DNA from 2 places in the Bradyrhizobium cosmicum genome. Region 1 is predicted to be linked to the other one. Evidence: riboswitches for the same ligand, from Rfam matches in the RefSeq annotation. Region 1 holds a riboswitch; the other holds the start of a gene.

The links. A riboswitch is a leader RNA that binds a small molecule or an ion and turns the genes downstream of it on or off. The one in region 1 is predicted to bind glycine.
Region 2: it holds a riboswitch for glycine, as region 1 does, so the genes downstream of both, FNV92_RS13355 (D-amino acid dehydrogenase) here and gcvT (glycine cleavage system aminomethyltransferase GcvT) in region 1, are expected to answer to the same signal.

What each region holds. Positions count from the first base shown of each region.
Region 1 covers NZ_CP041656.2:2,667,729-2,671,134, reverse strand. The annotation lists gene alaS (alanine--tRNA ligase) at 1-1,083, opposite strand, end outside; glycine riboswitch at 1,318-1,406, shown strand; gene gcvT (glycine cleavage system aminomethyltransferase GcvT) at 1,552-2,700, shown strand; gene gcvH (glycine cleavage system protein GcvH) at 2,711-3,079, shown strand; gene gcvP (aminomethyl-transferring glycine dehydrogenase) at 3,283-3,406, shown strand, end outside.
Region 2 covers NZ_CP041656.2:2,826,485-2,829,890, forward strand. The annotation lists gene FNV92_RS13350 (ABC transporter permease) at 1-530, opposite strand, end outside; gene FNV92_RS13355 (D-amino acid dehydrogenase) at 713-2,014, opposite strand; glycine riboswitch at 2,083-2,195, opposite strand; glycine riboswitch at 2,199-2,303, opposite strand; gene FNV92_RS13360 (M20/M25/M40 family metallo-hydrolase) at 2,399-3,406, opposite strand, start outside.

The DNA.
Region 1 (3,406 bases):
CTTGCGGAAGCGGGTCTCTTCCAGCCGCAGCGTTTCCTCGATCAAATTCTCCGCGCGCATCAGCTCGGGGTAGGCCTGGCCCATCTCGCGCACCAGCGCCCAGACCAGCCGGTGCATCAGCGGCTCTTTCGCGCCCAGCAGCTGCGCATGGCGCATCGCCCGGCGCATGATCCGGCGCAGCACATAGCCGCGGCCCTCGTTCGAGGGCAGCACGCCGTCGGAGACCAGGAAGGCCGAGGAGCGCAAATGGTCGGCGATGACGCGGAACGAGGCCATGGTCTGCTCATTCGGCCCGCTGCCGAGCGCGGACGACGTCGCGTCGATCAAATGACGGAACAAGTCGGTCTCGAACACGCTGTCGACGCCCTGCATGATGCTGGCCATGCGCTCGAGGCCCATGCCGGTGTCGATCGAGGGACGCGGCAGATCCACGCGCTCCTCCTTCGTCACCTGCTCATACTGCATGAACACGAGATTCCAGAACTCGAGGAAGCGGTCGCCGTCCTCTTCCGGCGAGCCCGGCGGTCCGCCCCAGATGTGATCGCCGCGGTCGATGAAGATCTCCGAGCACGGGCCGCACGGACCGGTGTCGCCCATCGCCCAGAAATTGTCCGAGGTCGGAATGCGGATGATGCGGTCGTCGGAGAAGCCCGCGATCTTCTTCCACAGATCAGCCGCCTCGTCGTCGGTGTGGTAGACGGTGACGAGCAGCTTGTCCTTCTTCAGTCCGTATTCCCTGGTGATCAGCGTCCAGGCGAGCTCGATCGCGCGTTCCTTGAAATAGTCGCCGAACGAGAAGTTGCCGAGCATCTCGAAGAAGGTGAGATGGCGCGCGGTATAGCCGACATTGTCGAGGTCGTTGTGCTTGCCGCCGGCGCGCACGCATTTCTGCGACGTGGTGGCGCGCTGATAGGGCCGCTTCTCGACGCCGGTGAAGACGTTCTTGAACTGCACCATGCCGGCATTGGTGAACATCAGTGTCGGATCGTTGCGCGGCACCAATGGCGAGGACGACACGATCTCGTGGCCGTTCTCGGCAAAGAAGTTCAGAAAGGTCGACCTGATCTCGTTGACGCCGCTCATGTTCATCCAATCGGGTGTGCTTGGACCCGCTGACTTGCCTTCCAAACCGCGAGTTTGGACTGATATCTGCGGGCCAGAGCGCTTTTAGACAAGGCCAGCTTCGCTGTCCAGAAACTGTGCAGACAGATCAGTGGGTTGCCGCCTCAGCGCAATCCCGTTGCAATCCCTTTGGAAAGGCGCAAAGCCTGCGTTGACAGGCTTGGCCGCCCTGTGGTCTGTACCCATCTGTATCGTACGGCCACGTCGGGAGAGACCGGCATTGGTGCCGGCGCCGAAGGAGCAACCGCCCCGGAAACTCTCAGGCAAAAGGACCGCGTGGCTTTGACGACATCTGGAAAGAGGCACTGGCGGGTTTAAGGCCCGGACAGCGTCCGCCGACGGGATAATACTCTCAGGCACAGCGACAGATGGGGCTTCGACTGGTGTCCACCGGGGAATCGTCCTCGGGGAACCGCCGAGGGCCCCGTAATGCTTGCGCGCGACGACCAAGACTCCCTGAAAAGAACGCCCCTTCACGGGCTGCATCTATCCCTCGGCGGCAAGATGGTGCCGTTCGCGGGCTATGACATGCCGGTGCAGTACCCCGCGGGCGTGCTCAAAGAGCACCTGCAGACCCGCTCTTCCGCCGGCCTGTTCGACGTCTCCCACATGGGCCAGATCGCGCTCCGGCCGAAATCGGGCAAGGTCGAGGACGCCGCCCGCGCGCTGGAGCGGCTGGTGCCGCAGGATATCGTCGCGATTGCACCGGGCCGGCAGCGCTACGCCCAGTTCACCAATGAGGGCGGCGGCATCCTCGACGATCTCATGGTCGCCAATTTCGGTGACCACCTGTTCCTGGTCGTCAACGCCGCCTGCAAGGACGCCGACGAAGCGCATCTGCGCGCGAATCTCTCCGGCGACTGCATCATCGATTCGCTTGAAGACCGCGCGCTGGTCGCGTTGCAGGGCCCGAAGGCGGAATCGGTGCTGGCGAAATTATGTGCAGAGGCGCCATCCATGAAGTTCATGGACGCCGGCCCGCACAAGGTCGCCGGCCTCGACTGTTTCGTCTCGCGCTCCGGCTACACCGGCGAGGACGGATTCGAGATTTCGGTCCCCGCCGCCGATGCCGAGCGGCTTGCAAAGACCCTGCTGGAAAACCCCGACGTGATGCCGATCGGCTTGGGTGCCCGCGACAGCCTGCGGCTGGAAGCCGGGCTCTGCCTCTACGGCCACGACATCGACACGGACACCACCCCGGTCGAGGCCGCGCTGGAATGGTCGGTGCAGAAGAGCCGACGCCGCGGCGGCGCGCGCGCCGGCGGATTTCCGGGTGCGGAAAAGATCCTCGCTCATTTCGACAACGGCGCATCCCGCCGCCGTGTCGGCCTGCTGGCCCAGGGCCGCGCGCCGGTGCGCGAAGGCGCGCTGCTGTTCGCGACCAGCGCAGGCGGCGAGCCGATTGGAAAAGTGACATCGGGCGGCTTCGGCCCGAGCCTGAATGCGCCGGTCGCGATGGGCTACGTGCCCACTGCATCGAGCGCGCTCGGCACGCAAATCTTCGCCGAGGTGCGCGGCCAGCGCCTGGCCCTCACAGTCGCCGCGATGCCCTTCGTGAAAAACACCTACAAACGCTGAGGATCCGAGAATGACCACGACGCTGTACACCTCCGACCATGAATGGCTCGCCATCGACGGCGATGTCGCCACCGTCGGCATCACCGACTACGCGCAGTCGCAGCTCGGCGACGTCGTGTTCGTCGAACTGCCCAAGGTCGGCCGCGCGCTGAAGAAGGCGGAAGCTGCCGCCGTGGTGGAATCGGTCAAGGCCGCCTCCGACGTTTACGCGCCTGTGACCGGCGAAGTGCTCGAGGTGAATGACGCCCTCACCGCCGAGCCGGCCCTGGTCAATTCCGATGCGCAAAGCAAGGCCTGGTTCTTCAAGATCAGGATTGCCGACAAGGGCGAGCTCGGCGGCCTCATGGATGAAGCGGCGTACAAGGCCCATACGGCGTGAGATGGCGATGCGGATGCCCGCGATCGTCATGGCCGGGCTTGTCCCGGCCATCCACGGCCTTCGTGCGGCACCAAGAACGTGGATGCCCGGGACAAGCCCGGGCATGACGAGCTTTTGGCACGGACGTGCCAAGGCAAAATGATCGGCTCATGCGATTGCAGGGCATGACGGCAACGACAGATGACCTAAAGCGAGGACCCATGATGACCGCGCACCGCAAATCCAACGGCGACACCGCCACCTCCTTCGTCCGCCGCCACATCGGCCCTTCCGCGCGCGATGTCACCGCGATGCTGGAAACCGTCGGCGCCAAGACCGTCGACGCGT
Region 2 (3,406 bases), 160 kb from region 1:
AAGGGTCCGAAGCCGTTGAAGATGCTGCGGAAGCCCTGCACCGGCACCCAGCGCAGGTCGATCGCGAACACCTGGATCAGGAGATAGCCGACCACGAACACGGGCACCGAGAAGCCGAGCACGGAGAGACCCATCACGAAGCGGTCGATCCAGGTGCCATGCTTCCATGCCGCGATCACGCCCAGGGGGACGGCGACAATGACCGCGAGGACGATGGTCGAGAGCGCGATCGAGATCGACGGCTCGACGCGCTGGCTGATCATCTTGATGACCGGCAAGTTGGAGATCAGCGACGTTCCGAGGTCGCCGTGCAGCAGCTTGTTCACCCAGGTGATGAACTGCACGATCAACGGCTCGTTGAGGCCGAGGGAGTCGCGGATGCGCTCCAGCCGTTCAGGTGTCGCGTTGTCACCGGCGAGAATTGCGGCGGGGTCGCCCGGGGTCAACCGCAGCAGCAGAAACACGAACAGCGCGACGACACCCATCACGGGGACCGCCGCCAGAACGCGGCGAATGAGATAACCTAGCATGCACCTATCTCCGGCTGCGGAACGTGTGGCGCCTTGGGGCGCCCGTGGAATCTGTCGTGTTTATCATGCGCGCCTGTCATTCGGGCTGGGAAAGCCGGCCGGAGATGCCGACTTCGCGGGGCAAATTGTGTGCCAAGGGCAGGGCGGTATCAAGGGCCCGCCCTGCGCCCCATCGGAACCACTCAGGATGCATGACGCAGCTCGGTCTCAACCTTGAGTGAGGGGACGGTCGGCGGAGCGTTGAGCCCGCGCCAGCCGTCGATGGTCCCGGCAATCATCTGCGCGGTCGCGGCCGACAGGGTCCAGCCGAGATGGCCGTGGCCGGTGTTGAAGAACACGCCCGGTATCCGCCCTGCGCGCACCACCGGCATCATGTTCGGCATCATCGGCCGTAGCCCTGCCCACGGAACGACACGCGACGTCTCGACGTCGGGGAAGTTGCTGCGCACCCAGTCGACCAGCGGCTGCACGCGGTCGGCGCGAATGTCGCGGTTGAAGTCGTTGAATTCGGCGGTGCCGGCGACGCGGAAGCGATCGGCACCGAGCCGGCTGGTGACGATCTTGGCGGCTTCGTCGAGCAGGCTGACGGTCGGCGTCGCGTTGCGGCTCGCGGCGGTGTCGAGCTGCACGGTGATCGAGTAGCCCTTCACCGGATAGACGTTGACGCGCTCGTCGAGCAGGGTGGCGAAGTGACGGCTCGCCACACCTGCGCAAACCACGACGCCGTCCACCTTCAGCATGCCGCGCGCGGATGCGGCCGCATCGCTTGCGGACAGATCGGCCCAGCCGATGACAAAGCCGGCGCCGGCGCGAGCGATCGAATCGATGTTGGCCTCGTGAATGAAGGCGGCGCCGCGTCGCTTGCAGGCCTCGGCCAGCCCGCGGGTAAACTTGTGGATATCGCCGGTCGCATCCGACGGGGTGTAGAAGCCGCCGTAATAGTCCTTGCGCAGCGTCGGCTCGATGGCGCGGATTTCCTCCGGTGTCACCGGACGGCGGTCGAGGCCACCTTCCTGCAGCAGCGCGTTGACGCGCAGGCCGGATTCAAAGCCTTTCTTGTCGTGATAGATGTGGAGGATGCCGCGGCGTTCGAGATCGAAGTCGATGCCTTCGCGTGCCGCGATCTCGAACAGATGCTTGCGGGCTTCGATCGCAAGCCGCGTGGTCTCTATTGTGTTGGCGCGGTAGTTGCCGATGTTGGCGACGAACTCGCTCATCCAGGAATATTTGTGCCAGTTCGGCCGCGGGTTCATCAGCAATGGCGCGTCGCGCCGGAACATCCAGCGCAGGCCTTTGAGGATGGTCGCGGTGCTATTCCAGACCTCGGCGTTGCTGGCGGAGAGCTGCCCGCCGTTGGCGAAGGAGGTCTCCATCGCGGCGTAACGGTGCTTGTCGAGCACCGTCACCTTGTAGCCGCGTTCAAGCAGGGCATAGGCGGTCGTTACGCCGGTGATACCGGCGCCGATGATGGCGATATGGGTCATGGCAGGTTCGGGGCTCCCGTGAGTTAGAGTCGGCTAACCGCCGGCCGTAAAGCCGTTGGCGGCGCCCCATCTGTCACGGTTACCTGAGAGCTTGACCCGGCGCAGACCCCGTAAGGTCAGCTCCGGACTATCCCCTTCGGTGGACGTCACGACTTTCAGATCGTGCCGTCTCTCTCCAGATCGTCCTGACGATACAGTCCTTTTGCCTGAGAGTTTCCGGGGCGGTTGCTCCGTCGGCGCCGCAAGGAAGGCTGGAAGCCTTCGTTGCGATCTCTCCCGCATCGTCGCGTGGACCATCGAGCAGTACGATGCGCCTCATTTTTAGACAAGGCCAAATTTCGACCGTGACTGCCAACGGATTGTGCAGTGCAAGATTGATTCAATTTACTCGAGCGTCGCCAGCAAACCCGCCATCAGCCGGCCGCGCTCGACCAGGCTGTCGACCTCGATGAACTCCTCGAGCGTGTGGCCATTGCCGCCGCGCACGCCGAGGCCGTCGAGCGTCGGGATGCCCATCGCACCGGTGAAATTGCCGTCGGAGCCGCCGCCGGAGCTCGCATGCGGCAACTCGGCGCCGAGCGATTTGGCGATGCTGCGTGCCTTTTCATACAGCGCCATCGTGCCTGCATCCGGCTCCCATACGGGCCGGGTGACGCCGCGAGTCACCTTGAAGGAGACGTCGTTGGCCGTGCCCGACAGGGCCAGCATGCGCTCGACGCCGCGGTCGAGATCGGCCTGGCGTTTGGCCATCGACAGCGCTTCGCCGGTGGCGGTCGTGGCAACGCAGTTCACCCATTGTCCGCCATGCACGACGCCAACCGAGAAGGTGCAATCCTCCGTCGTCATCGCGTCGATCGCGAGGATCTGCCGCGCCATCTCGCGGATCGCAGAGCGTCCCGCCGACAGCGTTGCGCCGGCGTGGCTCGGCCGGCCCGTCGCCTCGAGATTGAAGCGCGCGATGGCGTAACGCCCGGTGGTGACGCCGTTGTCGGCGCGGCCCGGCTCGGGCACCAGCACATATTTGTTGCGCGCAGCCTCCGCCTCGATGATGTCGCGCGTCGAGGGCGTGCCGACTTCCTCGTCTGGCGTGAACAGCACGGTGATTGGCAGCGGCGTGGTGAAGGAGGCGCGCGCCAGCTGCCGGATCGCTTCCAGCGAGAGGTAGTTGCCGCCCTTCATGTCGTAGATGCCGGGGCCGTAGCACTTGTTGCCCTCGCGCCGCCATTTCAGCTTCTCGATGGTACCGACCGGGTGGACGGTATCCATGTGACCGGCGATCAGGATGCCGGGCTCGCCTTGCTTCGGATGCGGGAAGCTCGCGCGGATGACACCGCCGAAGCCCTGGCGGCCGGCGATGCGTTCGATCGTCGCACCCATGATTGCCATATCCCG